One region of the Leminorella grimontii genome, then DNA from elsewhere that is predicted to be linked to it. Evidence: predicted binding sites of a transcription regulator. Region 1 holds the regulator's gene; each other region holds the start of a gene.
The links. The regulator Fur, encoded in region 1, represses iron uptake genes when iron is present. The targets are predictions, from matches to a motif close to ATAATAATGAGAACNACTATCAA.
Positions count from the first base shown of each region.

Region 2: feoA (ferrous iron transporter A) is a predicted target of Fur. The motif match lies at 1,824-1,846, and genes of this name have one in related genera.
Region 3: V8L73_RS05845 (TonB-dependent siderophore receptor) is a predicted target of Fur. The motif match lies at 1,996-2,018, and genes of this name have one in related genera.
Region 4: V8L73_RS14850 (siderophore-interacting protein) is a predicted target of Fur. The motif match lies at 1,950-1,972, and genes of this name have one in related genera.

Region 1 is NZ_CP146357.1:2,559,248-2,563,427, reverse strand. Features, by position in the region: gene glnS (glutamine--tRNA ligase) at 77-1,747, shown strand; gene fur (ferric iron uptake transcriptional regulator) at 1,870-2,319, opposite strand; gene V8L73_RS11915 (CobW family GTP-binding protein) at 2,542-3,591, opposite strand; gene V8L73_RS11910 (YbdD/YjiX family protein) at 3,722-3,916, opposite strand; gene cstA (pyruvate/proton symporter CstA) at 4,002-4,180, opposite strand, start outside.
Region 2 is NZ_CP146357.1:354,139-358,318, reverse strand. Features, by position in the region: gene V8L73_RS01780 (Tex family protein) at 1-1,392, shown strand, start outside; gene feoA (ferrous iron transporter A) at 1,983-2,210, shown strand; gene feoB (Fe(2+) transporter permease subunit FeoB) at 2,272-4,180, shown strand, end outside.
Region 3 is NZ_CP146357.1:1,220,031-1,224,210, reverse strand. Features, by position in the region: gene mutS (DNA mismatch repair protein MutS) at 1-64, shown strand, start outside; gene V8L73_RS05855 (MSMEG_1061 family FMN-dependent PPOX-type flavoprotein) at 121-696, opposite strand; gene V8L73_RS05850 (ABC transporter substrate-binding protein) at 701-1,780, opposite strand; gene V8L73_RS05845 (TonB-dependent siderophore receptor) at 2,047-4,180, shown strand, end outside.
Region 4 is NZ_CP146357.1:3,217,675-3,221,854, reverse strand. Features, by position in the region: gene V8L73_RS14865 (triose-phosphate isomerase) at 1-487, opposite strand, end outside; gene V8L73_RS14860 (helix-hairpin-helix domain-containing protein) at 744-989, shown strand; gene V8L73_RS14855 (DMT family transporter) at 1,021-1,905, shown strand; gene V8L73_RS14850 (siderophore-interacting protein) at 2,021-2,842, shown strand; gene V8L73_RS14845 (DUF2339 domain-containing protein) at 2,984-4,180, shown strand, end outside.

The DNA.
Region 1 (4,180 bases):
GGTTGTGTCCTGAGGGGCGTTGTTAGATGATATATGGTTATACGTTGTGAGCGCTTTTGCATAGAGGAAAAAATAAATGAGTGAGGCCGAAGTCCGCCCGACTAACTTTATTCGCCATATTATTGATGAAGATTTGGCTTCGGGTAAGCACACTACGGTAGTGACCCGCTTCCCGCCCGAGCCGAACGGTTATCTGCATATTGGCCACGCCAAGTCCATCTGCCTGAACTTCGGCATCGCACAGGACTATCAGGGGCGCTGCAACCTGCGTTTTGACGACACCAATCCGGTTAAAGAAGACGTTGAGTACGTTGAGTCCATTAAAGCCGACGTTGAGTGGCTCGGCTTCCACTGGGACGGCGCAGTGCGCTATTCGTCCGACTACTTTGACCAGCTGCATAGCTACGCCATAGAGCTTATCAATAAGGGGTTGGCCTATGTGGACGAGCTGTCTGCCGAAGAGATGCGCGAATATCGCGGCACGCTGACTCAGCCGGGTAAGAACAGCCCGTATCGCGATCGCAGCGTAGAAGAGAACTTGGCGCTGTTTGAAAAGATGAAAAACGGCGAGTTTGCCGAAGGCGCCGCCTGCCTGCGCGCGAAAATCGATATGGCCTCATCGTTTATCGTTATGCGTGACCCGGTGCTTTACCGCATCAAGTTTGCTGAACACCACCAGACCGGCAATAAGTGGTGCATCTACCCGATGTACGACTTTACCCACTGCATTTCCGATGCGCTGGAAGGGATCACCCACTCGCTGTGTACGCTGGAGTTTCAGGACAACCGCCGCCTGTATGACTGGGTGCTGGATAATATCACCATTCCCTGTCACCCGCGCCAGTACGAGTTTTCTCGCCTGAATCTGGAATACGCCATCATGTCCAAGCGCAAGCTGAACCTGTTGGTGACGGAGAAGGTCGTAGAAGGGTGGGACGATCCGCGCATGCCGACGATTTCCGGCCTGCGTCGCCGCGGCTATACCGCCGCTTCTATCCGCGAATTCTGTCGCCGCATCGGCGTAACCAAGCAGGATAACAACGTAGAAATGGTAGCGTTGGAAACCTGTATCCGCGATGACCTGAACGAAAACGCGCCGCGTGCGATGGCCGTGCTCGATCCGGTGAAGGTCGTTATTGAAACGCTGCCGCAGGGACATCAAGAGAACCTGACCGTCGGCGTTCATCCGAACCGCCCGGAAATGGGCTCCCGCACCGTGCCGTTTAGCAATGAAGTCTATATCGATCGCGCAGACTTCCGCGAAGAGGCTAACAAGCAGTATAAACGCCTGGTGCTGGGCAAAGAGGTTCGCTTAAGACATGCATACGTGATTAAGGCCGAGCGCGTCGAGAAGGATGCAGAAGGTAATATCACCACGATTTACTGCAGCCACGACGCAGCGACGCTGGGCAAAGATCCTGCGGACGGACGTAAGGTTAAAGGCGTCATCCACTGGGTTTCTGCGGCGCACGCGCTGCCGGCGGAATTCCGCCTTTACGATCGCCTGTTTAGCGTGGCGAACCCGGGCGCAGCGGACGACTTCCTGTCGACTATTAACCCTGAGTCGCTGAAAGTGGTTCACGGATTTGTGGAGCCCTCTCTGAAGTCGGCGAAGCCGGAGTTTGCCTATCAGTTTGAGCGTGAAGGGTACTTCTGTGCCGACAGGCGTCATTCAACGGCCGATGCGCTGGTTTTCAACAAAACCGTCGGGCTGAGAGATACCTGGGGCGCTTCGAACGCGGCCTGATCTCCTAAGAAAGGCAAAATACCCGCGGTTAACGCGGGTATTTTTTTACCTAAAAAAGATTTTTTACGGGCAGAAACAACAACGCCGGCTAATGCCGGCGTTGTTTTTAGAAAGAACAGCTATCAATTCTTTGCATCATGGGCGCTTTCGTCTTTACGACAGTCGCCGGAGCTGCACTTACCGTAAAGGTAAAGGCTGTGGTTAGTCAGCTTAATGCTGTATTTATCAGCGATTTCGCGCTGGCGCTGCTCGATAAATTCGTCGCTGAATTCGATAACTTTGCCGCAGTCCAAGCAAATCAGGTGATCGTGATGGTGCTTTTGCGTCAGTTCAAAAACGGATTTTCCGCCTTCAAAGCTGTGGCGAGTCACGATACCGGCGTCGTCAAACTGGTTCAATACGCGATAAACCGTCGCTAAACCAATTTCTTCGCCCATATCGATGAGTCTCTTATAGAGATCTTCAGCGCTGACGTGATGATTCTCCGGTTCCTGAAGAATTTCCAGGATCTTAAGGCGAGGAAGCGTCACTTTTAGTCCAGCTTTCTTCAGTGCGGTATTGTTGTCAGTCATGCGAGGTGTCCTAAATTCGGGCGCCGTGATACAGCCAGCGGGTACTTAACAAAAGTATAATGTATCATTATAGAGCCTGAGATGCGAAATGAAAACCTAATGAAAGCGCTGGAAAAACCGATAGTATCAATAGGTTTTACAAATAACTTTTCACCAGATCGCATATTCAACAGTTAAACTGCGTATCGCAATTTTTCATAATACGGCGCTTATGCTGCGAGCCTACCGAGGATAAGCTTCGCTTTGACTCACGCAGGACATAAACTCCCGCTCAAGAGAGTCAATGGGCAAGCTGCGCCCGATGATGACCAGCATGGTCTTACGTGCTTCATCCGCTCGCCATTCGCTGCCGTAGTCAAATCCTACGACGCGGTGTATGCCTTGAACGATAAGCCTACGGGGTTCTCCCGCAACGGCCAGAATGCCCTTATAGCGTAGCATATCGTTGCCGTATTTCTCGATAGCGCCTTCCATAAATGCGCCGATGCGCTTGATATCCACATCGCCAGCTTCAAAAACGTGCGACGTGATGTCGTCATTCCACGAGCGGGAGGCGTCAGACTGCTCCAGAGGACGGAATCGCAGCGGTGTAGCGCTGTTTTTCAATGAAGGCGTGAAGGTAGCGTTCAGGGTAAAACCTTCGTCCAGATTAAACGCCTCAATGCCTATCCACGCCTCTTTTTCCAACCTGCCGCTGCGGGCCTCGCAGACGACGGCTCTGGCGTTGATCGCACGCAGGCGTTCAAGCAACAGGCGTTTGGTCTCTTCATCTATGCGATCGAGCTTGGTTAAAATCAGCCGGTCGGCAAAACCGACTTGAGAAACGGCGACCCGGTGTTCACTAAGCTGCTTTTGCGCATGTTCTGCATCAACCAGAGTAATGACGGCATCGAGCATCAGGCGCTCTCTGAGAACGTCGTCAACGAAAAAGGTTTGTATTATCGGGGCAGGGTCTGCCAGGCCGGTTGTCTCCAGCAGGAGCCGCTCAAAAGAGAGCTTTCCTTCATCTCTCTGGGTCAGCAGGTTTTTTAACGCTTCCGTCAGCTCTCCGCGCACGCTGCAGCACACGCAACCGTTGGTTAATTCAATCACCTCAACGTCACCGCGTCGTTCCAGCAGGCCACCGTCGATGCCGACGGCGCCAAACTCGTTTTCTACAATAGCGATCTTTTCGTTGGGGTAGTTTTTTAACAGATGGTTGATAAGCGTCGTTTTGCCTGAGCCTAAAAAGCCGGTCAGTATCGTTACGGGAAGCGGGGAAAGGGCAGTCATAGCGGTAGTTCTACCTCCGAGTAATAGATCACGGCGGCCTGCATCAGGCCGCGTTCTTTAGCCGTTTGCGCACGTTGGCCGTTATTTTAGTATCCGGCCTTGGTCTACATAAACAGCTAAGGAACGCGTCCTAGCAGCAGCGACCGCCTCCGGCGCCATAGCGGGCTTCCTGCCGCTCGCGGAAAAACTCTTCGTAGCTCATGACCTTCTGGTCAGGATGCGTTAAGCGCATGTGCTGAACGTAGGTATCATAGTCAGGTACGCCGACCATCAGGCGGGCTGCCTGTCCCAGATAACGACCTACTTTCGCCAGATCTTCAAACATAGCGTTGCCTTTTTTAGCGCGGGTTTAAGAAAGCAGCCGCAAAACGCACTGCGGCTGCTTTTAGGCTCTTAGTTTACATCAATAGTCAGCTTTGTGTCGCTGAACTTGGCAGAGGTTCGTAGGGCACCTCGTTGGCCGTTGGTTTCGGATTGGCGTTGGCCTTAAAGGCGGTGCGCAGGCCGAACACCACGATGCTTACCGTTATCAGCATAAACAGAATGGTTAATCCGGCATCAAGCTGGTTGTTGAAAATCAGCGCGCTCA
Region 2 (4,180 bases), 2.1 Mb from region 1:
GCCCGCAACGTCCACGATCTGCTGATGGCGGCGCCCGCAGGGCTTCGCGCTACCATGGGGTTGGACCCGGGCCTTCGCACCGGCGTTAAGGTGGCCGTCGTCGACACGACCGGCAAGCTGGTCGCCACCGACACCATCTACCCCCACACCGGGCAGGCAGCCAAAGCCGCCGCCGTAGTGGCCGCGCTTTGCATTAAGCACGGCGTTGAGCTGGTCGCTATCGGCAACGGCACCGCCTCCAGAGAAACCGAACGCTTCTATCTGGACGTACAGCGCCAGTTCCCCGACGTCAAAGGACAAAAGGTGATCGTCAGCGAAGCGGGCGCGTCGGTGTATTCCGCCTCTGAGCTGGCCGCCGCCGAATTCCCGAATCTGGACGTATCCCTGCGCGGCGCGGTGTCTATCGCCCGTCGCCTGCAGGATCCGCTTGCCGAACTGGTGAAGATCGACCCCAAATCCATCGGCGTAGGCCAATACCAGCACGACGTAAGCCAAACGCTGCTGGCGCGCAAGCTGGATGCGGTCGTCGAGGACTGCGTTAACGCCGTCGGCGTCGATCTCAATACCGCCTCGGTACCGCTGTTAACCCGCGTGGCGGGCTTAAGCCGCGCTATCGCGCAGAACATCGTCGACTGGCGAGACGCCAACGGCAAGTTCAGCAATCGCGAACAGCTGCTAAAGGTCAGCCGCCTGGGGCCGAAGGCCTTCGAACAGTGCGCTGGCTTTTTGCGCATCAACCACGGCGACAACCCGCTGGACGCCTCCACCGTTCACCCGGAAAGCTACCCGGTCGTCGAGCGAATTCTGGCCGCTACCCGTAAAACGCTGCACGACCTGATGGGCAACCCAGAGTCGCTGCGCGGCATCAACGCCCGCGACTTTATCGACGAGCGCGTCGGTCTGCCGACCGTTAACGACATCCTCAAAGAGCTGGAAAAGCCGGGCCGCGATCCGCGCCCTGAATTTAAAACCGCCAGCTTCGCCGACGGCGTAGAGACGCTGGACGACCTGAAGATCGGCATGATTCTGGAAGGCACCGTCACCAACGTCACCAACTTTGGCGCGTTTGTCGACATCGGCGTCCATCAGGACGGCCTGGTTCACATATCGTCTCTGGCGGACAAGTTTGTTGAAGATCCGCACAAGGTGGTGAAAACCGGCGATATCGTCAAGGTCAAGGTGATGGAAGTCGATCTGGCCCGCAAGCGCATCGCGCTGTCGATGCGGCTGGACGAACAGCCAGGAGAAGGCAATAGCCGCCGGTCGTCCTCGCCGGAGAGAGAAAAATCACAGCGTCCGTCTTCAGGCCAACGCGGCAAGCCTGCGCCCGGTTCCAACAACAGCGCTATGGGCGACGCGCTCGCCGCGGCGTTTGGCAAAATGAAGCGTTAGCTTTTTAAGTTCGACGCCCTTGCCCGCTATGCATAGCGGGCAAGGGAGCGACATTAAAATTGTTTGATGACGGTTACATTTTCCTTTTAATCACCGGCCGAATAACAACACATTTTATTTAACATTCCGCCTTCGCCGCTTTTTATAAAAACGAATAGTAAAGGACGATAAATATTCTTTTTATTGTTTTCTCTTTTTCGCCGGCTCACATTGCCAAGAATAAAACGCCGTTATTTCGTCGAGTTACGAAAGCCTCACTTTACGGCGGCACCGACGCCCCTCACCCAGCGTTAATCAACCGTCAGAGCCAGGCCGCAGTGCGAGTTACTCGTAATTTTCACATAAAAATAACAATTTAATTTACTTCCGTGACGGCGATAGACAAACGGCGTAATAATTATTTACGCTTAGCGGCCAGTGTGGCATTGTGTACGATAATCATTATTACTAACATTAACGCGGTGAGTACAAACCGCGTATAAATTGCCCGTTGACTAATAAAAGCGGCGGGAAATTACCGCTTATTGCCACACTTTATTCTGTGAAGTCGAGTATTGTCGTCAATCGTGAGTTTAGGTTAAAAATACGCTATGACACCGCTACAGCCTCAGCACTCCTACAAAATCGTTGGCTTTACGCCGAGCATCAATCCTGCGTATCGCCAAAAGCTGCTCTCTCTGGGCATGCTCCCCGGCTCCGTGTTTAAAGTGATCCGAATTGCTCCGCTGGGCGACCCCATTCAAATAGAAACGCCGCGCGTTTGCCTAATGCTTCGCAGAAAGGATTTGGATTTAATCAGGCTCAGCCCGGCCGACTGAAGCGCTGACGCTCCCGCCCGCAGCTTCGCTAATTCATTGACTTTTCGCCGTTGGTTAACACATGAAACAACTTACTATCGGGTTAATCGGTAACCCAAACTCAGGTAAAACCACGCTGTTCAATCAGCTGACCGGCTCGCGCCAGCGCGTAGGAAACTGGGCCGGGGTCACCGTTGAGCGTAAGGAAGGCCATTTCAAAACCGAAGCGCATCAGGCCACGCTGGTCGATCTGCCCGGTACCTATTCATTGACGACGATTTCCGCTCAGGCTTCTCTCGATGAGCAAATCGCCTGCCACTATATTTTAAGCGGCGAAGCGGACCTGATCCTGAACGTGGTCGACGCATCCAATCTGGAACGCAGCCTCTATTTAACGCTGCAGATTCTGGAGCTGGGCATTCCCTGCATCGTCGCACTGAACATGCTCGACATCGCCCGCCACCAGCGCATCGACATCGATATCGATGCGCTGTCCAATAAGCTCGGCTGCCCGGTTATCCCTCTGGTTTCCACGCGCGGACGCGGCTTAAAAGAGCTGAAGGCGGCGATTGATAACCGCAGGCCTAACCTTCACGCATCGCTGACAACCTACCCGGAAGAGATCGAAGCCCAAGCGGTACGCCTGGCGGAAAAAATGCCGGAAACGCTTTCCGCACAGGAAAAACGCTGGCTGGCGCTACAGATGCTTGAAGGCGATATTTATAGCCGCACGCTGGCAGGGCAGGCCGAATCCTTACTGCCGGAAGCGCGGGAAATTCTACAGCGCCACTATCAGGAAGACCCCGGGCTCATCATTGCCGATACGCGCTATCAGGTCATCGCTTCCGTTTGCCACGACGTCCACAACCTCAGCCAGGCCACGCCGAGCAGGCTGACGCAGCAGTTGGATAAAATCGTCATCAACCGCTGGCTGGGGCTGCCCATCTTTCTGTTTGTGATGTACCTGATGTTCGTGCTGGCGATTAACATCGGCGGCGCGCTGCAGCCGCTGTTCGACGTCGGCTCTTCGGCCATCTTTATTTCCGGCATTCAGTGGGTCGGCCATACGCTAAGCTTCCCCGATTGGCTGACGATATTTCTCGCTCAGGGCATCGGCGGCGGCATCAACACCGTGCTGCCGCTGGTTCCTCAGATTGGCCTGATGTACCTGTTCCTGGCCTTTCTGGAGGACTCCGGCTACATGGCCCGTGCGGCGTTCGTCATGGACAAGCTGATGTACGCGCTGGGGCTGCCCGGCAAGTCGTTCGTTCCGCTTATCGTCGGCTTCGGCTGCAACGTGCCTTCGGTAATGGGCACCCGCACGCTGGACGCGCCGCGCGAGCGGATCATGACCATCCTGATGGCGCCGTTTATGTCCTGCGGCGCGCGGCTGGCCATCTTCGCCGTTTTCTCCGCCGCGTTCTTTGGTAAAGACGGCGCGCTGGTAGTGTTCTCGCTCTATATTCTGGGCATCGTGGTCGCCATCCTGACCGGGCTAATGCTCAAGTACACCATCATGCGCGGCGAAGCGACGCCGTTCATTATGGAGCTGCCGGTCTATCACGTTCCCCACGTCAAAAGCCTGCTGCTGCAAACCTGGCAGCGCCTGAAAGGATTCGTGCTGCGCGCAGGGACGGTGATCGTCATCGCCAGCGTGCTGATAGGCGGCCTCAACAGCTTCTCCTTCTCCGGCAAGCCGGTAAATAACATTAACGATTCGGCCCTGGCCGCCACCAGCCGCGTAATAACGCCGCTGCTTAAGCCGATGGGCGTCACCGAAGACAACTGGCAGGCGACGGTCGGTCTGATTACCGGCGCGATGGCCAAAGAGGTGGTAGTCGGCACGCTCAACACGCTGTATACCGCCGAGCAAATCACCAGCGAGCCGTTTGACTATGAAAACTTCAACCTGCTCACCGAGCTGGAAGGCGCCGTCACCGAAACCTGGGACAGCCTGAAAGACACCTTCTCCCTGAGCGCGCTGAGCAACC
Region 3 (4,180 bases), 1.3 Mb from region 1:
CCCCGACGCGCTTTCGCCCAAGCTGGCGCTGGAGTGGATCTATCGCCTGAAGGGGATGCTGTAGCGCAAGCGGTAATGCAGTAAATACAGAAAAGGTCGGAATGCTCCGACCTTTCTTTTTTAAACCGGCATCCTGTTTTGGTGAAAGTCGATAATATCCTTCAGCAGCGGCGCCTTGTCTTTATTACTCTGGCTTTCGCTTTCCCACAGCTTTGCCAGCGAAACGGCCTGGCCGCAGTGAATAAAGGCCTCTTCAACCTCAACGACGATGGTGCACTTCACCTTCTTACCGGTTTCGCTAAAAAAATCGCTCAGCGACGGATCAAGCGACAGCCGCGCCTTACCGTTGACGCGGAAAGCTTCGCTCACGCCAGGAACGAAGAACGTCAGGCCTACCTGCGGGTTATCAATGATGTTCTGCAGGCCGTCCAGACGATTGTTTCCCGCATAGTCAGGGATAAGCAGCGTCTTTTCGCCGACCGTTTTAACAAACCCGGGCACACCGCCCTTTGGCGAAACGTCAACGCCCTTTTCCCCTACCGTCGCCAGCACCATAAAGGGCGACAGCGAGATCATTTTCGCGCCGTAGGGCGCCAGAAAGTCCAGCTGCTTTTTAATTACGATGTCGTTCGGCATGGCATAGTGCTCGCGCAGCTGCTCTTTAGACGCCACCAGATGTTCGGGTCGAATATACATAACGCTATCTCTGTAAAGTAGTCCAATAGGTTCCCGTTAAAGGAACCGGAAGAAAACGCTGATTCATCTCATCCATCGTTTTTTGCGGGTCGACATCCTGATAAAGCTGAGGCTGTATCCACTTGGCCATTACCTCAGCCCCCACGACGTTAAAAGGCGAACCGGTAAAATAGTTCCAAAAACCGTGCACTCTGCCGTTTTTGACCGCGTCAAAGGTGCTAATACCCTTTTGCTCTACCAGCGCTTTCAGCTGCCGCTGGCTTAGCGCCGGATCTACGCTTGTTCCCATCGGCAGAGCTTTGTTGGGGTCTACCGCCGAATGGCCGGTGGCGATGTACACCTGCGGATCTTTTTTAATCACGTATTCCAGACTCAGTAGCCCGCCGTTGGCGGTTGGAAATTTGTCAGCGCCGATATTTTCCCCTTTAAACAGGGAAATATATTCGCCAAGTCCGCCGGCTCCGCTGCTCCAGCAGCAGTCCCATACGCCGGGATAGGCGTGCAGCAGCACTCGCGGATGGGTCAGGTTTTTGTCGTTTAACCGCTCGGTAAGCCTCGCCATGTGCTGCTGATAAAAATCGATGACCGCCTCAGCCTTCTCTTCTCTGTCCAGCAGTTGCCCTAAAAGGCGGGTCGACGGAACGGTATTTTTCATCGGCTCCTGATAGTAGTCGATAACGGCAACCGGTATCTTGCTCTTTTGCAGCAGCTCGATAAGCGACTTAGAACGCGGCACCTGCCAAGCTTCAAATATCACCAGGTCCGGTGTTAAAGAAAGAAGCGTCTCCAACGAAAGCTCATCACCGCTTCCGCTACCGATGGTTTTCAGCGCAGCCAGCTTTGGAAAAGTCTTCAGAAAAAGCTTATAGGTCGCTTCATCAAACCTTTTAAGCTCGCTGCCCCAGCCAACCAGCACGGCCGTCGGGTCCTCATGTACAAATGAAAACGCCAGCAGGCTGTAGCCCGACGCCAGTATCACTCTCTGCGGCTTTTGCTTTAGCACGACCTTCTGACCGGAAACATCCACCAGCTCTTTAGGCCATTCGCCCGCCGTGGCCGCTGACGCACAAAAAATCAGAGCCATAAGTAAGTAACGCACGCCTTTGTACATGAAATCATTAATCCTTTTTAAATAGCAAAGCGCTACCGCGCTTCGGCCAAAGTCATAGTGTAGATGATATCACTTCATTCGTAACGATAACCATTCTCTATGTTTGCATCAGGATGCGATCTTTTATCTTTGCTATCGGTATCCGCACAAAACGTTCCCATTGACAGTCGCTAACAATTCAAAAGAAAATAGCTATGATAACAATTATCATTTTTAACAATAACGGGAAGAACATACCTATGAACAAACAAGTCGCACCGTATAGTCCGACCTATAAGCCTTTGGCTTATGCCGTACTCTTAGGGCTGGCAGCGGCTTCACCGGCCATGGCGGAGGAAAAACAGCAAAACGCCGAGGCGGGTGAGACCCTTATCGTTACCGGTACCAATACCGCAATGAAAATTGATACGCCGGCAGCGGAAACGCCCCGCTCCGTATCGGAAGTCACGCTGGAAGACATCAAAGATCGCGGCGCTAAAAAAATCGACGAAGCCCTGCGCTACAGCGCTGGCATTCAGACGGGCCAATATGGTGCGGATAACAGAACCGACTGGCTGATTATCCGCGGCTTCGAATGGGCGCCTTATCAAAACGGGCTGTCTACGATTTACAATGAAGCGGGGTTCTACTCCTGGCACCAGGAAACCTACGGCATCGAGCGCCTTGACGCGCTGAAAGGGCCTGCGTCCATGCTGTATGGCCAAAACCCTCCCGGCGGCCTGGTAAACGTGATCACCAAGCATCCTACTCGCCTAAAGCAGGGTGAAATTGACGTTTCTTACGGTTCGAACGACTATCGGCACTTCGGTTTAGACACCTCCGGCCCGCTCAACGAAGAAGGGAACGTGCTTTATCGCTTCGTCGGCTTCGCCAAAAAAGACAACGGCCCGGTAGACGGTGCGTCCAACGAACGCTATTACTTTGCGCCCAGCATTTCTGTCGATTTCAACGACAAAACCAGCCTGACCGTGCTTACCAGCTACATGAAAGACAATTCCAACCCCACAAGCGGCTTTAAGCTGCCTTACGGTACGCTGCACGGCACGCCTTTTGGCAAGGTAGATAAAGACACCAGCTTCGGCGAACCGGACTACAGCAAGGGCGATTCTGAGCAGTTCAACGTCAGCTATGAGCTGAGCCACATGTTCAACGACACCTGGACGTTTAAGCAAAACGCCTCTTACAGCTATCTGAATCTGCTGCTGCGCAACGTCTACGGCTCATATATGCTTGATGACAGAAACGTTCAGCGCGGCCTGACCTATCGCGACGGCAGCGCGCAAAACTATGCCATCGACAACCGTCTGGTAGGTAACTGGACGATAGACAATTTTGAAAACACCCTGCTGTTAGGCACCGACTACACAACCATTAACTCGCGCGGTAAAGACGGCAACGTTTATGGCTTCGGCTCTCCTCTGGATATCTTTAACCCCGTCTACGGCAACTATACGCCGGTCAGCGACGACGAGCTGTTTAGCCACCGTACCAAGCGTTTTCAAACGGGGGTATACGTTCAGAACCAGCTGAAGTTCGACGATAAGTGGATACTGCTGCTCGGTGGCCGCTACGACAAGGCGCGCTCCAGCGATATCATATCAAACGCGGGTGTAAACAGCGGCGCCACCGAAGGCCGTATCGATATGGATGACCATAAGTACACCAAAAGCGCGGGCCTGATGTACCTTGCCGACAACGGCCTTAACCCGTACATCAGCTATTCGGAATCCTTCCAGCCGCTGTCCGGGCGCGACGGCTACGGTAGCCCTTATAAGCCGCAGACCGGCCAACAGACGGAAGTCGGCGTTAAGTATGTCCCTGAAGGTTTCAACGGCTACTTTAACGCGGCCCTGTTTGAAATGTACCAGAAGAACATTTTGACGACGTCTAACGATCCGAAAATCAACTATGCTCAGGTTCAAACGGGGATGGCGCGCTCTCGGGGTCTGGAACTGGAAGGCGTAGGCCACGTAACTGACTCCCTCCAGATCCACGCTAACTACACGCTAAACCGCGTAGAAACCATCCGTTCCGGCGACAGCGACGAAATCGGCAACCGCCTGCCGTTAACGCCGCTGCACATGGCGTCCCTGTGGGCAAACTACTCCTTTAACGGCAAGCTTGAAGGGCTGACTATTGGCTCCGGCGTTCGCTACATCGGCAGCACCTACGGCGATAAAACGAACGATAAGGATCTAAAAGTTCCCGCTTATACCCTGTGGGACGCAATGGTTCGCTACGACATTAACAAAGAATGGCAGGTACAGGTCAACGCCAGCAACCTGACGGATACCAACTACGTTAGCGGCTGTAACTACTGGTGTTACTACGGCGAAGGCCGCACCGTAACGGCGAAGATCAACTACCACTGGT
Region 4 (4,180 bases), 660 kb from region 1:
CCGCCTGCATCGGCGTGACGCCAAACAGCGCGGCCTTCATCTGCTTGACGACCGTCTCCGCCGACGCGCCCCAGGCGACGTCCTGTGCGCTGTCGCCGATGCAGATAAGCGGGCGGAGCCCGTGTCGGAGCGCTGCGCTCGCCTTCTTTTGCACCGTCAGATCGGTTTCGCCGAAGAACTCCCTGCGCTCCGAGTGGCCCATTTCCACCAGCAGCGCGCCGGTATCCTTGACCATCAGCGGAGATATCTCTCCGGTAAACGCGCCGCGGTCTTCGTAGTGCATGTTCTGTACGCCGGTCAGGCAGCGGACGCTGTTGGTCGCCATATAGGTCGACACGTCGCGTACGCAGGTGAACGGAGGAATAATAAAGGGCTGAATACGCTCTGACAGCGTGGGGATAAAGGTCTCCAGCGTTTGGCAGAATGCCATCGCCTCAGCCAGCGTTTTGTTCATTTTCCAACTGGTGCCGATAAGCGTCTTTTTCATTACTTTCCTCTGGAAGTGAGTATAGGCCGGTCTGCGCCCGCGTGAGTAATATTGTTCATATGATATAATATTGAACAATTGTCAGTTAAGGAAAACTTTTGATGTAACTCACGAAAATGGCAGAAAGGCATCGGCGCTATCGTCACGGACGTTAAGCGTTATTACCGGGGCAACCCCTTGCTTTATCGCCCAGATGGCTTAAGCTTTCTGGCTTCAAGCCTGTCTTCTATGACCGTGGCCTTATATGGAGGGCGCGATGTTTTCCGAACAAGAGAAGTCTCTCATGCTGGCGGTAAAGGGCGTTGGCCCTACGGTGATTTCGCGCCTGGAACAAATCGGTTTTTCTTCTCTGTCGCAGTTGGCCGCGGCCGAAACGGAGCAGGTGACTAAACAGATTGCCCAAATGATGGGCTCAACCTGCTGGCACAACAGCCCGCAGGCGCGGGCCGCCGTTGAGGGCGTTATAGAGCTGGCCAGGCGCGAGGGAGAAGCTTCGCGCTAGTTCGTCTTCCTTTTTAAATGGATGTCTTCCCTTGAAGCTTAACTTTCCCGCGCTTATCGCTCTGGTCTGCCTGACCTGTATTTGGAGCTACGGATGGATAGTCATGAAGTCCGTGCTGCCGTACGCCGGCGCGTTTGACTTCGCGGCCATGCGCTGCACGCTCGGCGCCGCCTTGCTTTTGCTGGTGCTTAAGGTTCGTAACCGCGGCATGAAGCCGCCGCCGCTGCTGCCGACGTTTATCCTCGGCCTGCTGCAAACGGCCGGTATGGTGGGCTTTTCGCAGTGGGCGCTGGTGAGCGGCGGCGCGGGGAAGGTGGCCATTTTGACCTATACCATGCCCTTTTGGGTGATCCTGCTGGCGGCGCTGTTCTTAAAAGAGCGATTGAGAAAGCTGCAGTATCTGGCGACCGGCATTGCGGTTTGCGGCATGGTGCTGATACTCCAGCCCTGGAGGATGAACAGCGGCATCGTCGGCTCTTTATTAGCCTTGTGCTCCGGCCTGCTGTGGGGCGCGAGCGTTATCTACGCCAAGCGCCTGTACCTGCGCTATCAGACCGACCTGCTGTCGCTGACGACCTGGCAGATGGTGTGGGGCTCCTTAGTGCTTACCGCTATCGCTCTGGCGACGCACGGCAGACCGATCGAGTGGCACCCCTACCTGTGGGGCGGCCTGCTGTATAACGCCGTGCTGGGAACGGCCGTTGCCTGGGCGCTGTGGATGTTTATTTTAAAAAACCTCCCCGCGTCGGTTGCGGGTATGGGATCGCTGGCGGTGCCAATTTGCGGCGCGCTGCTGTCCTGGGGGCTTTTGGGCGAGCGCCCAAACCAGTTTGAAGCGGCGGGCATCCTCTGCGTTATTTTGGCGCTGGTTATCGTCAGCCTGCCGGTAGGAAAAGGGACAAAAACCGCTTCTTAGCAACGGTGCTCGGCTGCGCTGTGCGGCCTTTTCCGTTTTCTCGTTTGCAAATGATAATGATTATTAATTATCATGGCGTTTCACTGACGATTTATGAACAGAGAGACGCCACGCCATGTCATCCCGCCCAATCAACTCATGCCCGCCCAAGCGCGCGGAAGGCCAGCGCGAGCTGTGCGTTATTGACGCCTATGCGCTTAACGACGGTTTCCGTCGGGTTATTCTCGGCGGCGCTGAGCTAGAGACGCTGACCGTAGACCGTTCGATTATCGGCCCCCACCTCAAGCTGATTATTCCACCCAAAGACGCTGCCTATCTGCTTTGGCCTGAGTTTGACCCCAAGCTCGGGCGGCTCGTTTGGCCTGAAGGGGAGCGCCCCACGGTTCGTACCTATAGCCTGCGCCATTACGATAAAGAAAATCAGCGGCTGACTATCGATTTGGTCAGCCACGAAGGCGGCGTCGCCTCAGACTGGGCAAGGTGCGCCAAAGCCGGAGATAAAATCGGCATTTGGGGGCCGGGCGGCCGTATAGCCTATCGTGGCCAGTGGACGCTCTTCGTTGCGGACCGCTCGGCGCTGCCCGCGGTAGCCTATTCGCTGGAAGAGGTGCTGCCAAGAGATGCCAAGGGCAAGGCGGTGATTGAGGTGGCGGGTGAAAGCGAAATTATGGCGCTGAATTCTCCCAAGGGCATAGAGGTGGTTTGGCTTATTCGACGCGACGGGGATGAGAGCGCGCTAATTGACGCCGCCGCGTCGACGGCGTTTCCTGCGGGCGCTGAGCCCTTGGTTTGGGGCGGTATGGAGTGCTCTTCGGCAAAGGCGCTTCGCCGTAGCCTGATTGATAAAGGCGAGCTGGCCCGCGACCAAATTTATCTGGTGAACTACTGGCGGGAAGGCGTACCCGAGGGTGGATTTAGCCATACGGGCGAAGATTAAGCCGCTTTACGTTAACTGTGCCATTTTATAAATACTTACAATTCTAGAGGTGGGCGCATAAGCAAATATGCTCAAACGCCGGTAGACGCGATGGGGGTTTCCTGTAACACTGAATTTCTCTTAGATTCAGGATAACGCCCTATGGATGGATTAGTTCTTCTTGGTTTACTCATCGTATTGGCGATTCTAGGCGCGCCAATCATGGCGCTTATTGCCTTAAGTCGGGGCCGCCAAGCGCTGGATGAGGTTAGCCGACTGAAGAAACAGGTAGACGCGCTAAATAAAACGCTGGCGTCGCTTACGGCAGGCGATGCCGCTACGCCTAAAGCCGCACCGCGGGCGGTTGAGCAGGCGAGTGAAAGCACCGCTTCTCCATCTCCAGCGCCGGTTATTGAAACAGTTGAAACCGAAGCGCCGCCTGTACTCGTTTCTGTCTTGGAGCCCATTGCCGCCCGCGTCGCAAAGCAGGACGTCGTTGAGAGCGTATCGACCAAGGCTTCGACATCGACGGAAACCTTGGCAAAGCCGATGGCGAAGGCTGAGCCGGTCGTTAAACCTGTACCAAAAGTTGATGTTCATTCAGAATCTGGCTCGCCAAAGCCCGCGTCAGCACGCGCATCTGGCGACGTTAAGCCTCAGGCTCCCGATCCCTTCAGCTCCGCTATTCACTGGCTGTTTAAAGAGAACCCGGTAGCGAAGCTGGGCATTTTGCTGCTGTTTTTCGGCATCGCCTATTTGCTGAAATATACCATCGAGCGGGACATGTTCCCCATTGAGCTTCGCTTAGCCAGCGCGGCGCTGGTGAGCGTAGTGTTGCTTGGGCTAGGCTGGCGCCTGCGCCACAAGCAGGCGCTTTATGCGCTGATTTTGCAGGGGGGCGCCATCGGGGCGCTTTATATCACCACTTTTGCCGCCTTCCGGCTATACGCTCTCGTCCCTCACACCTTCGCCTTTGGGCTGATGCTGGTCATCTGCGCCGCCAGCGTAGCGTTGGCCGTGCTGCAGCGGGCGCTAAGTTTGGCGATGCTTGCCAGCATCGGCGGCTATCTGGCGCCGGTGCTGCTGTCTACCGGCGGCGGCAGCCACGTGGCGCTGTTCTCTTACTATCTGCTGATTTCCTGCGGCATTCTGGCTATCAGCCTCTGGCAGTCGTGGCGAGCGCTCAACCTGGTCGGATTCGCCTTTACCTTCGGCGTCGCGGGCCTGTGGGGCGCAGAATACTATCGTCCCGAGTACTACGTCTCCTGTCAGCTATTTCTGATAGCGAACCTTGTCCTGTTCAGCCTGCTGGCCGAACTGTTTGCAATGAAGCATCGCCTCAAGCAGCATATGGCCGTC